Regions from separate parts of the Streptomyces speibonae genome, predicted to be linked through region 3. Evidence: riboswitches for the same ligand, from Rfam matches in the RefSeq annotation. Region 3 holds a riboswitch; each other region holds the start of a gene.
The links. A riboswitch is a leader RNA that binds a small molecule or an ion and turns the genes downstream of it on or off. The one in region 3 is predicted to bind cyclic di-AMP.
Positions count from the first base shown of each region.

Region 1: linked by a shared signal. The riboswitch ahead of AC5L3C_RS03385 (M23 family metallopeptidase) and the one ahead of AC5L3C_RS32755 (C40 family peptidase) in region 3 are both predicted to bind cyclic di-AMP.
Region 2: linked by a shared signal. The riboswitch ahead of AC5L3C_RS22445 (LysM peptidoglycan-binding domain-containing protein) and the one ahead of AC5L3C_RS32755 (C40 family peptidase) in region 3 are both predicted to bind cyclic di-AMP.
Region 4: linked by a shared signal. The riboswitch ahead of AC5L3C_RS19725 (M23 family metallopeptidase) and the one ahead of AC5L3C_RS32755 (C40 family peptidase) in region 3 are both predicted to bind cyclic di-AMP.

Region 1 is NZ_OZ480260.1:821,824-827,493, reverse strand. It holds gene dxs (1-deoxy-D-xylulose-5-phosphate synthase) at 1-209, shown strand, start outside; gene AC5L3C_RS03405 (aspartate aminotransferase family protein) at 206-1,621, shown strand; gene AC5L3C_RS03400 (helix-turn-helix domain-containing protein) at 1,706-2,329, shown strand; gene AC5L3C_RS03395 (DUF6126 family protein) at 2,386-2,499, shown strand; gene AC5L3C_RS03390 (tyrosine-protein phosphatase) at 2,522-3,319, opposite strand; cyclic di-AMP (ydaO/yuaA leader) riboswitch at 3,750-3,914, shown strand; gene AC5L3C_RS03385 (M23 family metallopeptidase) at 3,917-4,852, shown strand; gene AC5L3C_RS03380 (SGNH/GDSL hydrolase family protein) at 5,068-5,670, shown strand, end outside.
Region 2 is NZ_OZ480260.1:4,948,480-4,954,149, forward strand. It holds gene AC5L3C_RS22430 (nucleoside triphosphate pyrophosphohydrolase) at 1-520, shown strand, start outside; gene AC5L3C_RS22435 (cytochrome P450 family protein) at 789-2,078, shown strand; gene AC5L3C_RS22440 (transglycosylase family protein) at 2,346-3,218, shown strand; cyclic di-AMP (ydaO/yuaA leader) riboswitch at 3,474-3,642, shown strand; gene AC5L3C_RS22445 (LysM peptidoglycan-binding domain-containing protein) at 3,647-4,348, shown strand; gene eno (phosphopyruvate hydratase) at 4,616-5,670, shown strand, end outside.
Region 3 is NZ_OZ480260.1:7,247,153-7,252,822, forward strand. It holds gene bioB (biotin synthase BioB) at 1-822, opposite strand, end outside; gene AC5L3C_RS32735 (8-amino-7-oxononanoate synthase) at 970-2,097, shown strand; gene AC5L3C_RS32740 (DUF397 domain-containing protein) at 2,169-2,393, opposite strand; gene AC5L3C_RS32745 (helix-turn-helix domain-containing protein) at 2,403-3,263, opposite strand; gene AC5L3C_RS32750 (ATP-binding protein) at 3,476-3,943, shown strand; gene AC5L3C_RS32755 (C40 family peptidase) at 4,008-4,481, opposite strand; cyclic di-AMP (ydaO/yuaA leader) riboswitch at 4,485-4,674, opposite strand; gene AC5L3C_RS32760 (hypothetical protein) at 5,021-5,329, opposite strand; gene AC5L3C_RS32765 (ATP-dependent Clp protease proteolytic subunit) at 5,337-5,670, opposite strand, start outside.
Region 4 is NZ_OZ480260.1:4,348,675-4,354,344, forward strand. It holds gene AC5L3C_RS19705 (HAMP domain-containing sensor histidine kinase) at 1-619, shown strand, start outside; gene AC5L3C_RS19710 (response regulator) at 649-1,308, shown strand; gene AC5L3C_RS19715 (dihydrofolate reductase family protein) at 1,426-2,559, shown strand; tRNA gene AC5L3C_RS19720 (tRNA-Met) at 2,693-2,766, shown strand; cyclic di-AMP (ydaO/yuaA leader) riboswitch at 3,064-3,221, shown strand; gene AC5L3C_RS19725 (M23 family metallopeptidase) at 3,233-4,255, shown strand; gene AC5L3C_RS19730 (PrsW family intramembrane metalloprotease) at 4,368-5,670, opposite strand, start outside.

The sequences.
Region 1 (5,670 bases), 6.4 Mb from region 3:
TGGCGCTGTCCTTGGGCGACGCCGAGGTCGACGTGCCGGTACGCCGGTTCGGCATCCCGGAGCAGTTCCTCGCGCACGCCAAGCGCGGGGAGGTGCTCGCCGACATCGGTCTCACGCCCGTCGAGGTCGCCGGGCGGATCGGCGCGGGCCTCGCCGCCGGGGAAGAACGCGCGAAACAGTCACATGACGCACAGGAGCACCAGGCATGACCACCGCGGAGTCCGCCTCGGAGTCCTCACCCGCCGGCACGTTCGACCTCGGCGCACTGCTGGCCGAACGCGGGGCCGAGCGCTACGAGCTGCACAGCCGGTACCTCAACCACCAGCTCCCGCGCATGCTGCACACCATCGGCTTCGACAAGGTCTACGAGCGCGCCGAGGGCGCCCACTTCTGGGACGCCGACGGCAACGACTACCTGGACATGCTCGCCGGGTTCGGGGTGATGGGTGTGGGCCGCCATCACCCCGTGGTCCGCAAGGCGCTGCACGACGTCCTGGACGCCCAGCTCGCCGACCTCACCCGCTTCGACTGCCAGCCGCTGCCCGGACTGCTGGCCGAGAAGCTGCTCGCGCACAGCCCCCACCTGGACCGGGTGTTCTTCGGCAACAGCGGCACGGAGGCGGTCGAGGGCGCCCTGAAGTTCGCCCGCTACGTGACCGGCAGGCCCCGCGTCCTGTACTGCGAGCACGCCTTCCACGGGCTGACCGCCGGCTCCCTCTCCGTCAACGGCGAGTCCGGCTTCCGGGACGGGTTCACCCCGCTGCTGCCGGACACGGCCGTGCCGCTCGGCGACCTGGACGCCCTGGAGCGGGAGCTGCGCAAGAAGGACGTCGCCGCGCTGATCGTCGAGCCGATCCAGGGCAAGGGCGTGCACGAGGCGCCTCCCGGCTATCTGCGGGCCGCCCAGGAGCTGCTGCACCGGCACAAGGCGCTGCTGATCGCCGACGAGGTGCAGACCGGACTGGGCCGCACCGGCGACTTCTACGCCTACCAGCACGAGGTGGGAGTGGAGCCGGACCTGGTGTGCGTGGCCAAGGCGCTCTCCGGCGGGTACGTACCGGTGGGCGCCACCATCGGCAAGGACTGGATCTTCAAGAAGGTCTTCTCGTCGATGGACCGGGTGCTGGTCCACTCGGCCAGCTTCGGGGCCAACGCCCAGGCCATGGCGGCGGGCCTGGCGGTGCTCTCGGTCATGGAGGACGAGCAGATCATCGCCAATGTCCGCACCACCGGCGAGCTGCTGCGGAGCCGGCTGGCCGCCCTGACCGACCGCTACGAGCTGCTCGCCGACGTGCGCGGCCGGGGCCTGATGATCGGCATCGAGTTCGGCCGGCCCCGGTCGCTGAAGCTGCGCTCGCGCTGGACCATGCTCCAGGCGGCCCGCAAGGGGCTCTTCGCGCAGATGGTGGTCGTGCCGCTGCTGCAACGGCACCGGATCCTCACCCAGGTCTCCGGCGATCACATGGAGGTGATCAAACTGATCCCGCCGCTCGTCGTCGACGAGGCGGACGTGGACCGGTTCGTGCGCGCCTTCGTCGCGGTCATGGACGACGCGCACGACGGCGGTCTGATGTGGGAGTTCGGCCGGGCACTGGTGAAGCAGGCGGTCGCCACGCGCTGACCGGAGAAGACCGGCGTACCGAGCGTGTTTGCCTCTGAGACAAGAAAATTGCCTCAGAGGCACTCCCTCCGGCTCAATGGAGGCATGAGCTCCTCCGACGCCGGGCCGCCGGCCGGTCCGGCCGGTGCCCTTCCCGCGATCGCGCCCCAGCTGCGCTCCCTGCGGCGACGGGCCTCCCTGACCCTCGAGGCCGCGGCCCGCGAGGCCGGTCTGTCGCCGGCCCATCTCTCCCGGCTGGAGACCGGACAGCGCCAGCCCTCGCTGCCGATGCTGCTCTCCCTCGCCGGGATCTACGGTACGACGGTCTCCGAGCTGCTCGGGGAGGCGGCCGCCGGCCGGGACGCCGTGGTCCGCGCCGCCGACATGGAACCCACGGCGGCGGGCGGCTGGACGTACTGGCCGGCCGGGGCGTCCGGGCGCGGCATGCAGGCCCTGCGGGTCCATGTACCGCGCGGCTCCCAGGGCGACATCGTGCGCGTCCACCCCGGCGAGGAGTGGCTGTACGTCCTCAAGGGCCGGCTGCGGCTGCGCCTCGGCGACGTACTGCACCGGCTCGACCCGGGTGACAGTGCGCACTTCGACTCGCTGACCCCGCACCGTATCGCCGCGGCCGGCCCCGACGGGGTGGAGCTGCTGTTCGTCCACACCCTGCTGCAGAGTCCCACGGCCGCGCTGTGCCTGGGCCCGATCCACGGAGAGGCGCCATGACCGGCAAGATCGGCAAGGACAGCAAGGACAGCAAGGACACCGCGGGCATCAAGGACATGGAGGACAAAATCCCCCGGGCCCTGTGGGTGCGGCTGTTCGTCTACGTGGTGGTGGGGCACGTCTTCGCGGCCTTCATCTACTTCCTGTTCGAGATGGCTCCCAAGAAGTAGCCGCCGGGCGGCGCGGCTCCCCTCAGTCGAGCATGCGCGCGCGCAGCCGCTCCCGGGCCCCGGCGGTGAGGCCGAGGCCCCGCTCCAGATAGGTGTCCACGCCGCCCCAGGTCTCCTCGACGGTGTCGAAGGCGGCCGACAGGTACTCCGCCCGCGCGTCGAACAGCGGGCTGAGCAGCTCCATCACCTCGGGGGAGTAGGCCGAGTCGGAGCCGCCGCTGCGGTACACCTTGTAACGGCGGTGCTTGGCGTTGGACTTCAGGTAGTCCTCCACGATCGCCTCCCGCTCGACCCCCAGCGCGAGCAGCGTCACCGCCACCGACAGTCCCGCCCGGTCCTTGCCCGCCGCGCAGTGCATCAGTGCCGGGAAGCTGTCCTCGGCGAGTGAGCGCAGCACCTGGGCGTGCTCGGCGGTGCGCTCCTTGATGATCGTCCGGTAGGAGTGGATCATCCGGTCCGCGCCCTGGCCGTCCGCGAGGATCGAGCGCAGCTGGTCCAGGTCGCCGTCGCGGACCATCTTCCAGAACTCGGCGCCGTCGGCCGGGTCGCTGAGCGGCAGGTTCACATTGCGCACCCCCGGCAGCGCGACGTCCGGCCCTTCCAGTTTCTGGTCCGCCGCGTTGCGGAAGTCGAAGATCGTGTGCAGCCCGAGCGAGGAGAGGAAGACGGCGTCCTCCGCGGTCGCGTGGGCCAGGTGACCGCTGCGGAACAGCACTCCGTGCCGCACCCGCCGACCGTCCACGGTCGGCAGTCCGCCCACGTCGCGGAAGTTGCGCACTCCGGCCAGCTCGGGTTCGGTCGACGGGATCTGCTGCGTCACGGGGACTCCTCCCACTCGGCGCCGCCGCCGCGGCTCGTCGGCGTGCGTCACTCGACGATACGACATGCCTGCCTGGGGCAATGAGTTGTCCACACGCGGCGTCCGGCATCCGGTAATAGCAGCATTAAGGCGTTCTGTCCGATTAATTCACTTCGCCATAATGCGCCCCGAAAGAAAGGGGGATGGGAATGGGGTGCGTGAGCATCGTCATATCCGTGACGATGTGTTGTCGCCATGCTCACGTAATGACGGCGAACGACAAGGGAATTCGAAACGCAATCCACGTCGGGATCGACGCTCGGTGACGTCAATTCCTCCTGTGGATCACGGAAAAAGCACCTTCGCGGGGAACCTCCGCTTGTCCCCTCGCGTCCGGGTCGCTTACGTTCGCCACCGATCCGGACGGACGCCTAATCCTGCCGCCGCCCGGAGCCCGCACACACTGACCCGTGTACGGCAGGAGCGGGGGACCCACAGGTAAGACTGCCTGGTCCGGTCTCCGGAACAGGCTTGGGGTTAAGCCGCGTGACATCGCGGCCGGACATCTCCAGTCCGAACCCGACAGCTCACCTCGCAGGCGCCGGAGAGGAATTCGTCATGCCCGCGAAGGGTAAGCACCGCCGTACCAAGGCTCAGCGTTTCACCCGTTCCATCGCCGTCGCCGGAACCGGTGGCGCCGCACTCGCCCTGCCGCTTCTCGGCGCCACCGGCGCCCACGCGGCCACGCCGCAGGCGGCCCCCGAAAAGGCCGCCCAGTCACTTTCCGTTTCGGTCACCGGCCAGCAGGCCACCGCCGAAAAGGGCGACCAGTCCCGCACGTACACCGTGAAGGCCGGCGACTACCTCGCGAAGATCGCCGAGGCGGAGAACGTCGACGGCGGCTGGAAGCAGCTCTACGCGGACAACCGCGAGGCCGTCGGCGACGACCCGTCGCTCATCCACCCCGGCCTGAAGCTCACCCTCGACGGCGAGGCTGCCAAGGCCACGCCGAAGAAGTCCTCTTCGCCGGCGACCGCGAAGCCCGCCGCGCCGAAGGCCGAGAAGCCCGCCGCGCCCAAGGCCGAGAAGCCCGCCGAGAAGCCCGCCGAGAAGCCGGCCCAGCAGACCACCGCCAACCAGGCCGCCTCCGGTTACAGCTCCCCGGTGCCCGGCGGCGGCATCGGCACCGCCTACAAGGTGGCCGGCAGCATGTGGTCCAGCGGCTACCACACCGGTGTCGACTTCAGCGTCGGGACCGGCACCTCCCTGAAGGCGGTCGGCAACGGCACGGTCGTCTCCGCGGGCTGGGCCGGCGCGTACGGCAACCAGGTCGTCATCAAGCTGAGCGACGGCTACTACGCCCAGTACGCCCACCTGTCCTCGCTGTCGGTCTCGGCCGGCCAGACCGTGAGCGCCGGCCAGCAGGTCGGTCTCTCCGGCTCGACCGGCAACTCGACCGGCCCGCACCTGCACTTCGAGATCCGGACCAGCCCGAACTACGGCTCGGACGTGGACCCGATCTCCTACCTCCGCTCCAAGGGCGTCTCCATCTGACCCCCTGCGGCGACCTTCCTGACACGCGCGCCGAAGGCCGGACCCCGATCCCCGGGTCCGGCCTCCGGTGTATTCCCGTGTATTCCCGGCAGGGCGACACTGTGGGAGTGGCTTATCTCACCGCTCGTCAACCCTCCCCTACGGTCGCGTAGGTCACATTCGAGGGTGAATCATGAGCTGCTGTGGCAGACGATTCGAGAAGTGACAGCAGAAGAGTGATCGGGTCGTACGTGGCGCTGGGGGACAGCTTCACCGAGGGGGTCGGCGACCCCGGTCCCGACGGGGCGTTCGTCGGGTGGGCCGACCGGCTCGCCGTGCTGCTCGCAGACCGCCGGCCCGAAGGTGACTTCGAGTACACCAACCTCGCGGTGCGCGGGAAGCTGTTGGACCAGATCGTGGCGGACCAGCTCCCGAGGGCCGTGGAACTCGCCCCCGACCTGGTCTCGTTCTGTGCGGGCGGCAACGACATCCTCCGCCCGGGCACCGACCCGGACGAGGTCGCCGAACGCTTCGAGCGGGCCGTCGCCGCGCTCGCGCCCGCGGCCGGCACGGTCCTGGTGACGACCGGGTTCGACACCCGCGGCGTCCCCCTGCTCAAGCATCTGCGCGGCAAGATCGCCACCTACAACGGACATGTCCGGGCCGTCGCCGACCGCTACGGCTGCCCGGTGCTCGACCTGTGGTCCCTCAAGAGCGTCCAGGACCGCAGGGCCTGGGACGCCGACCGGCTGCACCTGTCGCCCGAGGGCCACACCCGGGTGGCGCTCCGCGCCGGACAGGCCCTCGGCCTCGAGGTCCCCGCCGACCCTGAGCAGCCC
Region 2 (5,670 bases), 2.3 Mb from region 3:
CATCGAGGAGGCGTACGAACTCGTCGAGGCCATCGAGGAGGGGGACCGGCAGGAACTGCGGGAGGAACTGGGCGATGTCCTCCTCCAGGTCGTCTTCCACGCCCGCATCGCCGAGGAGCACCCGGAGGAGCCGTTCTCCGTCGACGACGTGGCGGGCGGCATCGTGGCCAAGCTGATCCACCGCCACCCGCATGTCTTCGGCGAGGAGCGGGCGGAGACGCCGGAGGACGTCAAGGCGCACTGGCTGCGGACCAAGGCGGAGGAGAAGCGGCGCAGCTCGGTGACGGAGGGCGTGCCGCTGGGGCAGCCCGCCCTCGCACTGGCGGCGAAACTGGCGTCGCGGGCGCGGACGGCGGGGCTGGAGGTGCCGTTGCCGGCGGGGGAGGGGGTCGGCTACGAGCTGCTGGCGCTGGCGGCGCGGGCGGAGGCGGCGGGGACCGACCCGGAGGCGGCGCTGCGAGCGGCGGCCCGGACCTACCGCGACGCGATCCGCGCGACGGAGGAAGGCCCAGCGGACTGAGCGGCGGCGCCCCCTGGCTCCTTCCCCACGCCCGGTCCGACACACCCAGGGGCGCGGGGGACTGCGCGCCCGGCCCCCGCTCACCCGCACCTGCCCGGCGTCCGTGTGTACAGGGGCGCGGGGAACTGCGCGACCGGCCCCCGCTCACCCGCACCTGCCCGGCGTTCCCGGCGTCCGTGTGTACAGGGGCGCGGGGAACTGCGCGCCCGGCCCCCACCCACCCGCACCCGCCCGACGTCCCCAGCCCTCCGAGCTCTAGGTTCAGCCCATGTCAGACCAGCCCCGCCCCGCCGCCCCGCAGGGCCACCGTCCGCACCCCGAGCTGTTCAGCCGGGAGTTCGCCGCGAACCCCTACCCCGCCTACGCCTGGCTGCGCGAGCACGCCCCCGTGCACCGGACCCGGCTGCCCAGCGGAGTGGAGGCCTGGCTGGTCACGCGGTACGCCGACGCCAAGCAGACCCTCGCCGACAACCGCCTGTCCAAGAACCCCGCGCACCACGACGAGCCGGCCCACGCCAAGGGCAGGACCGGCATCCCCGGGGAGCGCCAGGCGGAGCTGATGACGCATCTGCTGAACATCGATCCGCCGGACCACACCCGGCTGCGACGCCTCGTCAGCAAGGCGTTCACCCCGCGCCGCGTCGCGGAGTTCGCCCCCCGCGTGCAGGAGCTCACCGACGGACTCATCGACCACTTCGCCGACCGGGGCTCCGCCGACCTCATCCACGAGTTCGCCTTCCCCCTCCCCATTTACGCCATCTGCGACCTGCTCGGCGTCCCGCGCGAGGACCAGGACGACTTCCGGGACTGGGCGGGCATGATGATCCGTCACGGCGGCGGCCCGCGCGGCGGGGTCGCCCGGTCGGTGAAGAAGATGCGCGGCTATCTCGCCGAGCTGATCCACCGTAAGCGCGAGGCCCTGCCCGCCGAGCCCGCCCCCGCCGAGGACCTCATCTCCGGTCTGATCCGCGCCTCCGACCACGGTGAGCACCTCACCGAGAACGAGGCCGCCGCCATGGCGTTCATCCTGCTGTTCGCGGGCTTCGAGACCACCGTGAACCTGATCGGCAACGGCACCTACGCCCTGCTCACCCACCCCGGCGAGCGCGAGCGCCTGCAGCGGGCGCTCGCCGCAGGGGACCGCGGGCTGCTGGAGACCGGCGTCGAGGAACTCCTGCGCTACGACGGCCCGGTGGAACTGGCCACCTGGCGGTTCGCCACCGAGCCGGTCACCATCGGCGGGCAGCGCATCGCCGCGGGCGACCCGGTGCTCGTCGTGCTCGCCGCCGCGGACCGGGATCCGGAGCGGTTCGCCGACCCGGATGTGCTCGATCTGGGCCGGCGCGACAACCAGCATCTGGGATACGGCCACGGAATTCACTACTGTCTGGGTGCCCCGCTGGCCCGTCTGGAGGGGCAGACCGCGCTCGCCACGCTGTTGACCCGGCTGCCCGATCTGCGGCTCGCGGGGGCACCGGAGGAACTCCGGTGGCGCGGCGGGCTCATCATGCGCGGTCTGCGCACGCTTCCGGTGGAGTTCACTCCCCCGCAAAAGTGACAGACCGGGCTCCGGCCCACTGCCCCGAGGCGGGCCGGCGTAAACATGACAGACCCTCAAGTCTGTGATCTTCACGTGATCTGCGCGGCATTAACTTGTGACAAGTGATCGTCTGCGGATACTTTCACCTCTCAAGTGCGGCACTCCGTCACGGGCTTCCATCGCCGCGCCGGTCTTTGTCGTCGTGTGAAAGGTCTCCGCATGCTCTCCGGGAACGGTCGACACCGTCGCCCCCGCCAGGCGCCGGCTCTCCTCGTCACAGCCGGAGTGACCGGCTCCGCCATCGCGATCCCGCTCCTCGGGGCCGGCAGCGCCAGCGCGGCCGACGGTTCCACCTGGGACCGCGTCGCCGAGTGCGAGAGCGGTGGCAAGTGGAGCCAGAACTCCGGCAACGGTTACTACGGCGGCCTGCAGCTGACCCAGGAGGACTGGGAGAAGTACGGCGGCCTCGACTACGCGCCCAGCGCCGACCAGGCCAGCCGCGGCCAGCAGATAGCCGTGGCCGAGGCGATCCTCGCCGACCAGGGCGTCGGGGCCTGGCGCACCTGCGGCCTGCTCTCCGGTCTGAACCAGGACTCTCCCGCGGCCGACGTCGACACCGGCACGTCCGGCTCGTCGAACTCGTCCGGATCGTCGGGAACGGGCCGTACGTCCTCCTCGCCCTCCTACACGCCCTCCGACGATTCGTACGGCACGGACAGGGGCAAGGAGACCCCGGAGGGTTCGGGTGACGAATCGGGTGAACCCGGCAAGTCGACCCCGTCGAGCAGTCCGTCGAGCAGTGACGAGGACGGCGACAAGAGCCCGGGCGGCAGCGCCTCCCCCTCCGCCTCGGCCACGTCCGACGGCGACAAGGCGGACAAGGCGGAGCAGAGCGACCGTTCTTCGGCGGACAGCGACGAGGGCGCCGGCCGCCACCGCGGCGCGAGCGCCGACGAGGGCGAGGGCGAGGAGGGCGAGTCCGAGTCGTCCGGCCGGCACGCACGCGGACTCGACGCCTGGGGCAGTGCGGGGACCGGCTCCTCGGCAGCGGACACCGGTGACAGCGCGGCGTCCCTCACCGACTCCCTTGCGGCCGACGACGGATGGCGCGCGCTGCACACCGTGAACGCTCAGCTCATCGGCATCGACCTGGGCTAGATCCAGCCGGTCAGGAGTGTGGCGGCACGGTCGAACCGGGCGAAAAGCGGCATCCGAAATCGCCCGGCCGGAAGGTCAGTTGGAGTCATGTTTCGCGCTGAATGTCCGGTTTAAAGGCTGTGAGAGATAGGTCTCAGAAGCCGTGATCGTCTTTGATATTCCGCGAAATCCGTGACTACGGTCGTGACCGCTCGCCATCGCGGGCCCCGGTTGCCGCCACGCCGAATCCTGCCGGCGGCGACACGGGAACAGTCGTCGCGTCATGCGCCGTAGGCAGGAGCGGGGGACCCAAGGTAAGTGCCCTTTCCGGTGATTGACACCGGTTCGGGCTTGGGGTGGAGCCGCCTCCCGGGAGGGACGCGGCCGGGCAACTCAACCGGCCCGAACCCGACAGCTCACCTCGCAGGCGTCGGTGAGGGGATCCATCCATGCTGTTTTCCGGCAAGGGCAAGCACCGTCGTCCGTCCAAGGCCACCCGCGCGATCGCCGTCGCCGGCGTCGCCTCCGCCGCCGTCGCCGCCCCGCTGATGGCGGCCGGCAACGCCTCCGCCGCCACCGCGTCCGAGTGGGACGCCGTCGCCCAGTGCGAGTCCGGCGGCAACTGGTCCATCAACACCGGCAACGGTTACTACGGCGGTCTGCAGTTCTCCGCCTCCACCTGGGCCGGCTACGGCGGCACCAAGTACGCCGCCACCGCCGACCGGGCCACCAAGGCCCAGCAGATCGAGATAGCCGAGAAGGTCCTGGCGGGCCAGGGCAAGGGCGCCTGGCCGGTCTGCGGCAAGAACCTGTCCAACGCCGCCTACACCGGCTCCTCCGCCGGCGACTCGGCCGGCTCCGCGCAGAGCACCCAGCCCCGCGAGAGCGAGCAGAAGGCCTCCCGCTCCGCCGAGCGCCCGGCCGCCGAGCAGGCCCAGCCGAAGGCCGAGAAGAAGACCGTCACCACGCCCACCGGCAAGAAGGTCGAGAAGGGCGACGGCGAGTACGAGGTCGTCAAGGGCGACACTCTCAGCTCCATCGCCGCGGAGCACGACGTCGAGGGCGGCTGGACCGAGCTGTTCAAGCTGAACGACGACATCGTCCAGGATGCCGACCTGATCTACCCGGGCCAGCAGCTGCACCTGAAGTAAGGCAAGGCCGCAGGTCCCACCCCGTCCCCACGGGCTCCCCGCCCCGGTGCGTCTCCCCCCGTACGCACCGGGGCGGGGTCATGTGCGTGCGTCGCTTTCCGGTCACGGTTTCCCGGAACCACTTTGTTCCGTTCAGAAACAATCTACGCTCGGTTCTGTCCATGAGGTGGGCGGCAGCGTGGCCGAACGCCCGGAGCCGGTTAGGCTCAGTCCCGCAGGGCCCTCGTGGCCTTGCTCACCCGCGTCACATCCAAGAAGGAGATGCTCGTGCCGTCCATCGACGTCGTCGTAGCCCGGGAAATCCTGGACTCCCGAGGCAACCCCACGGTCGAGGTCGAGGTCGGCCTCGACGACGGCAGCACGGGTCGTGCCGCCGTCCCGTCCGGCGCCTCCACGGGCGCCTTCGAGGCCATCGAACTCCGTGACGGCGATGCCGGCCGTTACCTGGGCAAGGGCGTCGAGAAGGCCGTACTGGCCGTCATCGAGCAGATCGGTCCGGAGCTCGTCGGCTACGACGCCACCGAGCAGCGCCTGATCGACCAGGCGATGTTCGACCTGGACGCCACCGACAACAAGGGCTCCCTCGGCGCCAACGCCATCCTCGGCGTCTCGCTCGCCGTCGCCCACGCCGCCTCCGAGGCCAGCGACCTCCCGCTCTTCCGCTACCTGGGCGGCCCCAACGCGCACCTGCTGCCGGTGCCGATGATGAACATCCTGAACGGCGGCTCGCACGCCGACTCCAACGTGGACATCCAGGAGTTCATGATCGCCCCGATCGGTGCGGAGTCCTTCTCCGAGGCCTTGCGCTGGGGCGCCGAGGTCTACCACACGCTGAAGAAGGTCCTGAAGAGCAAGGGCCTGGCCACCGGCCTCGGCGACGAGGGCGGCTTCGCCCCCGACCTCGGCTCCAACCGCGACGCCCTCGACCTCATCCTCGAGGCGATCAAGGAGGCCGGCTACACCCCCGGCGAGCAGATCGCCCTGGCTCTGGACGTGGCCGCCTCCGAGTTCTACAAGGACGGCGTCTACACCTTCGAGGGCAAGGAGCGCTCGGCCACCGAGATGACCGAGTACTACGCGGAGCTCGTCGACGCCTACCCGCTCGTGTCCATCGAGGACCCGCTGTTCGAGGACGACTGGGAGGGCTGGAAGACCATCACCGCCAAGCTCGGCGACAAGGTCCAGCTCGTCGGCGACGACCTGTTCGTCACCAACCCCGAGCGGCTCGCGCGCGGCATCGACGAGGGCGCCGCCAACGCCCTGCTGGTCAAGGTCAACCAGATCGGCTCGCTCACCGAGACCCTGGACGCCGTCGAGCTGGC
Region 3 (5,670 bases):
GGCGATCCGCACCTCGACGTCCGGGCAGACGAACCGCACCATCGCCAGGATCCTCAGGCACCGCTGCGGCGTCAGGTTCCACTCCGTGGAGAGCGGTGTGCCCTCCATCGGGATCAGGAAGTTGACCGGCACCGAGTCCGGGTCCAGTTCGCGCAGCGCGAGGACCACGTCGACCAGGTCCTCGTCGGACTCGCCCATGCCGGCGATCAGCCCGGAGCAGGGCGAGAGACCGGCCGCGTGCGCCTTGCGCACCGTGTCCACCCGGTCGGCGTACGTGTGCGTGGTCGTGATGTCCCCGTACGTCGCCTCCGACGTGTTGAGGTTGTGGTTGTAGGCGTCGGCACCCGCCTCGCGCAGCCGCTCGGCCTGTCCGTCGGACAGCAGCCCGAGACAGGCGCACACCTCCACGCCCTCGTTCTGCTCCTTGATCGCCTTGATGGTGTCGGAGACCCGGTCCACGTCGCGGTCGGTGGGGCCCCGGCCGCTGGCCACCAGGCACACCCGCTTGGCACCGCCCGCGAGCCCGGCGGCGGCCGCCTCGGACGCCTGGTCCGGCTTGAGCCAGGTGTACTTGAGGATCTCCGCCTTGGAGCCCAGCCGCTGGGAACAGTACGAGCAGTCCTCCGGGCACAGGCCGGACTTGAGGTTGACGAGATAGTTCAGTTTCACCCGCCGGCCGAACCAGTGCCGGCGCACCTTTCCGGCCGCGGCCACCACATCGAGCAGATCGTCGTCGGACGTCGCGAGGACGGCCAGCGCTTCCGCCCGGGTCGGCGTCTCGCGCCGAAGCCCCTTGTCCACCAGCGTGTTCAGCAGGTCCATGAGAGCCGATCCTGTCTTACGCGACCCGCTCGGGCCAAGGAGAGTTCGTACAACAGAGGCGCTCGACGGTGTGGGTATTGCCACACAGTGACCCGTCCGGCCTGCCGCTAGTGTCTGTTCACTGCCTACAAAATCCCCGGAGGAGCCATGGCGTTCGGATGGATCGACGAGCAGGCGGACGGGCGCCGCCGGGCAGGACTCGTCCGCACCCTGCGCCCCCGCCCCGCCGGCACGCCGCTGCTCGACCTGGCGAGCAACGACTACCTCGGGCTGGCCCGGCACCCCGAGGTCACCGAGGCCGCCGCGCGCGCCGCGCGGACCTGGGGCGGCGGGTCGACCGGCTCCCGGCTCGTCACCGGCACCACGGAACTCCACGCGGAACTCGAGGGCGAGCTCGCCCGTTTCTGCGGCACCGAGGCCGCTCTGGTCTTCTCCTCCGGCTACGCGGCCAACCTCGCGGCCGTCACGGCGCTCGCCCCGCACGGCTCCCTCGTGGTCTCCGACGCGGGCAACCACGCCTCCCTGATCGACGGCTGCCGGCTGGCCCGCGGTACGACACAGGTCGTGGCGCACAACGACCCCGACGCCGTGCGCAAAGCGCTGGACGGCCACGACGGGCCGGCCGTGACCGTGTCCGACACGGTCTTCTCGGTGGACGGCGACGCGGCCCCGCTGGCGGGGCTGGCCGAGGCGTGCCGGGAGCACGGAGCGGGCCTGGTCCTCGACGACGCGCATGGCTTCGGCGTGCTCGGCGACGGCGGCCGCGGCGCCCCGTACGCGGCGGGCCTCGCGGGGGCCGAGGACGTGGTGGTGACGGTGACGCTCTCCAAGTCGCTCGGCAGCCAGGGCGGAGCGGTGCTCGGCCCGGCCCGGGTGATCGGGCATCTGGTCAACACGGCGCGGACGTTCATCTTCGACACGGGGCTCGCCCCGGCGGCGGCGGGTGCGGCCCTGGCGGCGCTGCGGCTGCTGCGCCGCGAACCCGCGCGTGCGGCACGGGCCGGCCAGGTGGCACGCGCACTGCACGGCCGGCTGACGGCCGCGGGACTGGACGCGGTGCGTCCGGACGCCGCGGTCGTCTCCGTGCGTGCCCCTTCCCCGGAGCAGGCCGTGCGATGGGCGGCCGACTGCCGGGCGGCCGGCCTGTCCGTGGGCTGTTTCCGTCCTCCTTCCGTGCCCGACGGCATCTCACGGCTCAGACTGACCGCCCGCGCGGACCTGTCCGGGGCAGAGATCGAACGCGCTGTACGGGTGATCGGCGAAACGCGGCCATGAGTCGGCGGGGCACGGCCGTGCGTCGCGCGAGGTGACTGACGGTGTGTCGGACCGGTGGATGTGCGTCCCGGTCAGCGGACCGCGGTCACGAACTCGGTCCAGCTCCCGGGGGAGAAGAGCAGGGCCGGTCCGTCGGGGGCCTTGGAGTCGCGCACGGCGAGCAGTCCGGCCTGCGGGCCGGAGAGCGGCCGGGCCGTCTCCACACAGTTGTTGGCACCCGTGCTGTAGCTGCTGCGCAGCCACCGCACATCCCGCAGTGCGAGGCAGGAAGGGATGGTCCGAGGCGGTACGGGCATCGTGCCTCCTTACGCGCCGGCTGCTGCACCGGCGATGAAATCCAACGAGTCCTCGGGTGAAAGGGCGTGGATCGAAAGGGCGTTGAAGGCCTCCACGTAGGCCCGGAGGTCTTCTTTCCGCTCCAGATAGAGGCTACTCGTCAAGTGGTCGAGAACAACCACATCGAGATCAGAAGCGCGCGAAAACGAAAAGATGACGAAAGGACCGGTGACACCGATGTGCGCGCCGGCGGTGAACGGAAGGACCTGCAACCGCACTTGGGGCAGCCGCGCCGCCTCGACCAGCCGGATCAGCTGCCGGCTCATCACGCCGGGACCCCCGACCTCCCGCCGCAGCACCGCCTCGTCCAGCACCGCGCTCAGCTCCAGCGGCGGCTCGGCACGCAGCACGTCCTGGCGTGCCAGCCGCACCTCCACCAGGGCGTCCAGCCGTTCCTCCGGCACCCCCTCCAGAGCGGCCTCCGTCACGGCCCGCGCGTACTCGGGCGTCTGCAACAGACCCGGGATCACCGTGGTCTCCAGGGTGCGCATCCCGCTGGCCTGCGACTCCAGACTGATGAAGTCCCGGTAGGTGGGCGGCAGTACGCCCCGGTAGGCGTGCCACCAGTGGTGCCGGCCGCCGCCGTCACCGCTGCCCGACAGCACCAGCAGCAACTCCCGCAACTGCGGATCCGCCACGCCGTAGACGTCGAGGAGTAACCGCACATCGGCCGGTTTCACCCCACTGGTGCCGGTCTCGATCCGGCTCACCTTCGACTGGTGCCACCCCGCCAGCCGGGCCGCCTCGCCGCTGGTGAGTCCCGCCGAGGTGCGCAGCGCGCGCAATTCGGCGCCCAGTTTGCGGCGGCGCACCGCGGGACCGTGTTGCATGGGCTTCTCCTTACTCCTTCCGAGCCGCCCGGATACGGTCTCCCGTCGCAGAGTTCACCGCTTTGAGCGACAGATATATGCATATCTTGGTGGATCGCCGCCGTGTGCCGTGCGGTGATGGCACTCTGGCGACGAAGCACCAGTGCGGGACCGTACTCGAACCAGCCGCTCCGTGTCGGACTGCGGTTCCGTGGGAAAGGGACGACGTCGCCATGGCAGACCATCTGGAAGCATCCGTCACTCTGCCGAGCGATCCCGCCTCGGTCTCCGCCGCCCGGACCCATGTGGTGGGCACGCTGGAGGGATGGGGCATGCCGGCGGACACGGAGCTGTCCGACACCGTCCGGCTGATCGTCTCCGAACTCGCCACCAACGCGGTGCAGCACACGTTCGGGCAGTCACCCACGTTCACGGTGGACGTCGCTCTGGTCCGCGATGAACGGGTGCACATCGGGGTGACGGACAGCCACCCCCGGTTCCCCAAACGGCTGCCCGCCGCGGTGCAGCAGGACAACGGCCGCGGGCTCGTGATCATCCGCTGGCTGACCGCGGAATGCGGAGGAAGACTGAGGATTCGCCCCACGCGTGAGGGCGGCAAGACCGTCTCGGTCGAACTGCCGTGGACCTGGACCGTCCAGGCCGCCGAAGCGGTCACGGCGGCGGGACAGCAGGAGCCGTAGGACCCACGCCGGTGTGGGCCGGCGGGGCGGCGGCACGCCTCGGGTGCCGCCGCCCCCGCGGGGGTCAGCTCACCCGGCCGTACGAGACGCTCCGGGTCCAGATCGTCTGCAGCCGCACCACGTCCCCGGTCTTCGGGGCGTGCCAGATCTTGCCGCTCCCGGCGTAGATGCCGACGTGGTACACGTAACCGCCCGAATGGAAGAACACCAGATCCCCGGCCCTGCGGCTGCCGGCCGAGATGTGACGGGTCTTGTTGTACTGCTGGGCAGCGGTGCGGGGCAATTTCTTGCCCGCTTTCTTGAACGAATAGAGCGTCAGTCCCGAGCAGTCGAACCGGTACGGCCCGGCGGCACCCCACTGGTACGGCGAGCCCTTCTTGGAGGCTGCGACGCGCAGTGCCTTGGTCGCCGTGCTCGCGGCAGCCGCCTCCGAGGCGGCTCCGGGGACCACGAGTGAGCTGCCCACGGCAGCCAGGGTGAGAGCCGAGGCCGTGCCGGCCCGGGCCATGAGAGACGGGACACGATTGAGCGCAGTCATGCGCAACCCTTCGTCAGCCGCCTGTGAAGGATGACCTGTCGGATTCGGGCTGGCGAAGTGGCCCGGCCGCACGGATGCGGCTTCACCCCAAGGGCTGCTCGGAACGGACGTTCCGGCGGCCCGTCGTGCTTGGGTCCTCCACTCCTGCCGATCCACTCCTGTCGACCGGTCATCCGGGCGGCGGCAGGACTCGGCGTCCGCCCGGATCGCCCCGCCGCTGCGGCGGGGTCTTGTCGTCAGTCAGGGATCTTGGCTCATGGCGGGAGCGAAAACCCAATGGAACGTGGGGTTTGTGTTGTTACGCGCCACTCACCCGTTCGAGTGGCCCCTGTCGTGTTCGAACCGCCGTCCGGGGCTCGCGCAGCCCCGGACCAGCGATGCGATGCCCCATGTCGCCCCGTGGTCGCCTCCCTCGTGCAACTTGAGAAACCCGAAAACAGGAGGTTCGTCTACGCCGGACGGGGGTACGCCATTTGGTCCGTTTCAACCCCGGGCCGAGCGCACCGGCGCGCGGACCGTCGTCCGGGGAGTCGCGGGGGTCAACTCCCCGGCCCCGGCGGCAGTGTGACCCTGGCCGTACGTCGCTCGCCGTCCAGCACCCGCAGCGCGCGGGCCAGCGTGGCGGAGTGCATCTCGCTCTCGCCGCGCCGGTGCATCAGGGTCAGCGCGTCGCGCAGTGCGACGGCCTTGCCGACCAGCGCCTGGGCGGCGCGCAGGCTCCGGTAGGTGTCGCCGCCCAGGGCGGGGTTGACCCGGCCGAGCAGGTCGACGGCCTCGAGGTACCGGTCGATCAGCTCGGCCTCCGCGCGGGTCAGCGCGGGCAGCGGAGGAAGCTCCGGAGGCAGCATGCGCGCCTCACCTCGCGCCGGTGGCCGGGTGGACACCCCTGCGGTGGGGCACGATCCGGTCCGCCAGGCCGTGGTCGACGGCGCCCTGCGCGTCGAGGACCGTGTCCCGCTCGAGGTCGGTGCGGACCTGCTCCGCCGTGCGGCCCGTGTGCCGCACGAGCATCTCCTCCATGCGGGCCCGGATCCGGGTCAGCTCCTCCGCCTGGATCGCCAGGTCGCTCGTCTGCCCCTCGATCGGCTCCAGGAGGGCGGGCTGGCGCAGCACCAGACGTGAGCCGGGCAGCACGAACCGCTTGCCCGGGGTGCCGGCCGCGACCAGCAGCGCGGCGGCGCCCTCGGCC
Region 4 (5,670 bases), 2.9 Mb from region 3:
GGTCGGCCAGTCCCTGACCGCCGTACTGCTGCAGCTCAAGCGGGCCGCCGACCACGCCCCGACGGAGCTGGGCGAGGAGCTGCGGCAGGTGCAGGAGACCACCCGCGCGAGCCTGGAGGAGATCCGGCGGATCGCCCGCCGGCTGCGCCCCGGGGTGCTGGACGAGCTGGGGCTGGCCAGCGCCCTCAAGGCCCTCGCCACCGAGTTCGGCGGTTCCGGCACCGGACTGAGCGTCCAGCACTGCCTCGCCGCCGACCTGCCCGAGCTGGACCGGGAGACCGAGCTGGTCATCTACCGGGTCGCCCAGGAGGGCCTCACCAACACCGTCCGTCACTCCGGAGCGCGCCGGGCCGAGATCGCCCTGTCCCCCGCGCCCGGCGGGGTCCTGCTGCGCGTCCGGGACGACGGCCGGGGCATCGCCGGCGCGGCGGAGGGCGCCGGTATCCGCGGCATGCGGGAGCGCGCGCTGCTCGTCGGCGCCGATCTGTCCGTGGAGCCCGGCCCCGGCGGCGGCACCGAGGTGCGGCTGGCCGTGCCCGTCCCGGCCCGGTTCCCCGCGCACGCCCTCATCCCCGTAGGAGGCCCGTCGATGCCCGCGCACGCTCCTCCGCCACCGTGACCGTTGCCACCCGACCGGAAACGCTGAACATGACCGAGCAGGCCCCCACCCGCATTCTTCTCGCCGACGACCACGCGCTGGTCCGCCGGGGGGTTCGCCTCATCCTGGACGGCGAACCGGATCTGACCGTCGTGGCGGAGGCGTCCGACGGTGTCGAAGCCCTCGAGCAGGCCCGTGAGCACCGTCCCGACCTGGCCATTCTCGACATCGCCATGCCCCGCCTGACCGGACTGCAGGCGGCCCGTGAGCTCTCCCGCACCTCGCCGGACACGCGGATCCTCATCCTGACCATGTACGACAACGAGCAGTTCTTCTTCGAGGCGCTCGCCGCCGGCGCCTCGGGCTACGTGCTGAAGTCCGTCGCCGACCAGGACCTCGTCGAGGCCTGTCACGCCACCATGCGCGGCGAGCCGTTCCTCTACCCGGGCGCCGTCAACGCGCTGATCCACAACTACCTCGATCTCGCGCGGGAGGGCCGGACGCTGCCGGCCAAGGCCATCACCGACCGCGAGGAGCAGATCCTCAAGCTCGTCGCCGAGGGGCACACCTCGCAGCAGATCGCGGACCTCCTGGTGATCAGTCCCAAGACGGTGGAGCGGCACCGCGCCAACCTGCTGGCCAAGCTGGGGCTCAAGGACCGCCTGGAGCTCGCCCGCTACGCCATCCGCGTCGGTCTGATCGAACCCTGAGCCGTCGCCGCGGCGGGTCAGGGGCGCGGACGGCACGCGGTTCAAGGGGTTGTCAGACTTGACCCGGGCCGCGGCACAGCGGTCCCGCCCACCGCCGAACCCTTCCGGAGTGCGCCGATGCCCCGCCCGTACGTCCTGCTGTCCGCCGCCGTCTCCCTGGACGGCTATCTGGACGACACCGGTCCCGAGCGGCTGCTGCTGTCGAGTCCGGCCGACTTCGACCGGGTCGACGGGGTACGGGCCTCCGTGGACGCCATCCTGATCGGCGCCGGCACGATCCGCGCCGACAACCCGCGGCTGCTGGTCAACTCGCCCGAGCGGCGCGCCGCCCGTGTCGTCGGCGGCAAGGCCGAGTATCCGCTCAAGGTCACCGTCAGCGGCTCCGGCGAGCTGGACCCGGCGGCGCGGTTCTGGCGCACCGGCGGCGAGAAGGTCCTCTACACCACCGACAGGGGCGCCGAGCGCGCCCACGCCCTCGGGATCGCGGCCGACGTCGTCCCGCTCGGCCCGGAGCTCGACTGGCGGCGCCTGCTGGAGCATCTGGGCGGCGTGCGCGGGGTGCGGCGGCTGATGGTGGAGGGCGGCGGCCGGGTCCACACCCAGCTGCTCACCCAGGGCCTCGCCGACGAGCTCCAGCTGGTCCTCGCCCCGCTGTTCGTCGGCGACGCGGACGCGCCCCGGCTGTTCGGCCCCGGCTCCTACCAGGGCGGGCGGCTGCGGCTCGTGGAGACCCGCCCGGTCGGCGACGTCGTCCTGATGCGCTACGAGCCCACGGCACCCGGCACCGGAGCGCTGCCGTCCGCCGCCGACCGTCACTGGCTGGCCCTCGCCTGCGAGCTGGCCGCGCAGTGCCCGCCCTCGCGCACGGCGTTCAGCGTCGGCGCGGTGGTGGTGGCCGCGGACGGCACGGAGCTGGCGCGGGGCCACTCCCGGGAGGGCGGTGACCCGGTGGTGCACGCGGAGGAGGCCGCACTCGCCAAGGCCGATCCGGCGGATCCCCGCCTCGCGGGTGCCACCGTGTACTCCAGCCTGGAGCCGTGCGCCCGGCGGGCGTCGCGGCCGGCGCCCTGTGCGCGGCTGATCCTGGACGCGGGCATCCGGCGAGTGGTCACGGCCTGGCGGGAGCCGGACACGTTCGTGGCGGGTGCCGACGGCAGCGCGGTGCTGGCGGAGGGGTGCGCCACCGTGGTCGTCCTGCCGGAGCTGGAGGACCGCGCGAAGGCCCCGAACGCCCACCTGACCGGCGACTGAGCCGCGCCGATCGCGCGTAGGCCGGGTCGCTGGTCGGGTGACGGAGGACCGGCTCGCGCGGACCCGGAAACCGCAGCCGCCCGGTAACGGGTGTGCGGCATGTCCCGCGGATGGCGTACACTGGTTTCACCGACGCGGGGTGGAGCAGCTCGGTAGCTCGCTGGGCTCATAACCCAGAGGTCGCAGGTTCAAATCCTGTCCCCGCTACTGAAGGCCGAGGGCCGGAATCCGAAAGGTTTCCGGCCCTCGGCGTTGTGGTGCCCTTCCCCCCTCGTCCTCACGCACGGTGAGCATCCCGTCCCGCAGCGCATCACGACTGACGCACCGTCAGGCGGCGGCTCGCGGCCGAGACGGAGTCAACTCGCCCGTTTTTGGCACCTCGTGGCGGTTAAGTCCGCGGGAAAATCGTTAATGATCAAGAGGAACGGCTTGGAATCCGGCCCTCGCGTCTATTAACGTTCGATAACGCAGCGCGGTCGTCCCAGCCGTCACAGAAGTCGGCTCCGTGCGCACGCGCCGAATCCCGCAAGGGAACCGGGGAACCACCACCATGGGGTGAATCGTGTGGGTGCAGCCGTGGGAACACGGCTCGTATACGCGCGTAGGAGACCTTCCTGCTCCGAACCCGTCAGCTAACCCGGTAGGCGAGAAGGAAGGAAAGGAGCGCGCCCACGTGGCGTCCAACCCGCCTGCCCCCGAGGCCCCGTTCAAGCCGAGCGACACCTTCGTCTACGGCGGTGACCGCACCGACGAGGGCCCGTTCGAGGAGTGGAACCCCACCGCGGAGTCCATTCGCCCGGTACGTGGCCGGCACCGCGTCGCCAAGCAGCGCGGGGGCGGACTCGCCCGCAGCTCCACCGTTCTCGGCGTCGGCGTCATCGCGGCGGTCGGCGCCGGCGGCATGGCCAGCGCCCAGACCGGCAAGCCTCCGGTCTCCATCTCCATGCCGGACCTGCCCAACGTGGGTTCCCTCATCTCCGACGAGGAAGAGCCCGAGGGCTCGTCCACTCCGCTCAGCAGCCTCGGCGTGGCCACGACCGAAGCCGACGAGGGCACCACCGAGGGCGCCGGTGAGGCGCTGCGCACCCGGATCATGGCCCAGGTCGAGCAGCAGCAGAGCCAGGCCGAGACCAAGGCCGCCGCCGAAGCCGCCGCCAAGGCGGAGAAGCAGGCCGCCGAGGCCGCCGCCAAGGCGGAGAAGGAGGCCAAGGCCAAGGCCGAGGCCGCCAAGAAGAAGGCCGAGGAGGAGGCCGCGAAGAAGGCCGAGGCCGAGCGCCTCGCCCAACTGGCCAAGCAGTACACGCTGCCGACCTCCTCGTACACCATCTCCTCCACGTTCGGACAGGCCGGCGCCTACTGGTCCTCCGGCCAGCACACCGGCCTCGACTTCGCCGCCCCCACGGGCACGCTGATCAAGGCGGTCCACACCGGCACCATCACCTCCGCCGGCTGGGACGGCTCCTACGGCTACAAGACCGTGCTGACCCTCGAGGACGGCACCGAGATCTGGTACGCCCACCAGTCCTCCATCAGCGTCAGCGTCGGACAGAAGGTCAACACCGGCGATGTGATCGGCCGCGTCGGCTCCACCGGCAACTCCACCGGCGCCCACCTCCACCTCGAGGTCCACCCCGGCGGCTCCTCCTCGGGCATCGACCCGATGGCGTGGCTGCAGAGCAAGGGCCTCACCCCCTGATCCACCGCTTCCGAACAGCCCTGCCGCCCCTGAACCCCGGCAGTCCCGACGACGACCCCCCGACGTCAGGGCTGCCGGTCAGGTGTTTTCGGGGCCCTGCGGCACGCGTCCGTCAGGAGTGGTGGGCGCCCGGGTCGTAGGCGGGGTAGGGATGCCCGTAGGGCGGACGTCCGTGCGCGGGATGACCGTACGGCGGATGCCCGAGCGGCCCGTGCACCGGCCATGGCGCGGGAGCGACCCGGACCGGGGGCGCGGTGAGACGGGCCGCGTGGTCCAGGGCCGGACGCGCCGCACCCCGCCGGTGCCACAGCTCCAGCAGCAGCTCCCGCTCCCGGGTGACGAAGTCCGTCCCGGCCCGCCCCAGCCGGCCGCGGTGGCGCAGGAACGCCAGCGACGTCGCGTACGCCTCGTACTGCGCGACCGCCCGCGCCGCCGGCTTCCCCCCGTACCGGCGCGCGTACTGCCGGGCCAGGCGCCGCGCCCGCATCGAGCCGAGGGCGAACGGCTCCGCCGGGGTGAGCCAGCCGGCCGCCGCGTACGCGGGCAGCTCCGTGCGGACGGTGCGCAGCTCGCGCTGGCGCGTCCACACCACCAGCCAGGTCAGCAGCCCGAACGCCGGCACCATGAACGCCGCGTACACCGCGATGAAGCCGTACTGGCCGAGTGTGGTGGAGCCGTTCCACAGGGCGTGCATGCCCATCGCCAGGAGCAGACCGGCCGGCGGGAGCAGCACCCGCCGGAAGCGCTGCCGGTCCGTGGAGAGCGCGGCGATGCCGAAGCCGATCCCGGTGAGCACGGTGAACAGCGGGTGCGCGAACGGCGACATGACGATCCGCACGAAGAAGGTCGCCGCGGTGACCGAGGCCATGCCGCTGTCGCCGGTGAGCTGGTCGGCGCCGTGGGCGGTGCCCAGGTAGAGGATGTTCTCGGTGAAGGCGAAACCGGTGGCGGTGACCCCGGCGATCACCACACCGTCGAGGATCCCGGTGAAGTCGCGTCTGCGGAACAGGAAGACCAGCAGCACCGCCGCGGCCTTCGCGGACTCCTCCACGACCGGGGCTATGACCGTCGCCCCCAGGGTGTCGGCGCCGGTCGGGTCGGCGGTCGTCGTCGCTATCCACTGCGTGGCGAAACTGTTCGCCACGATCGCTATCAGCGCCGCCGCGCACGCGCCCCAGGCGAAGGAGAACAGCAGGTTCCGCCAGGGGCCTGGCTCGACCCGGTCCAGCCAGCGGAAGGCGGCCAGGAGCAGCGGCACGGGCAGGACGGCGAGACCCAGGCCGACCAGGAACCCCTCGGTGCCCGTCTGCTCGCGCACCAGGGCGAGGATCACCAGCCCGGAGAGCGTCAGCAGCGTGGTCAGCGCGCCGTAGCGCACCCAGGGGCGCTGCCACCAGTGCGCGTGCCGCAGCACT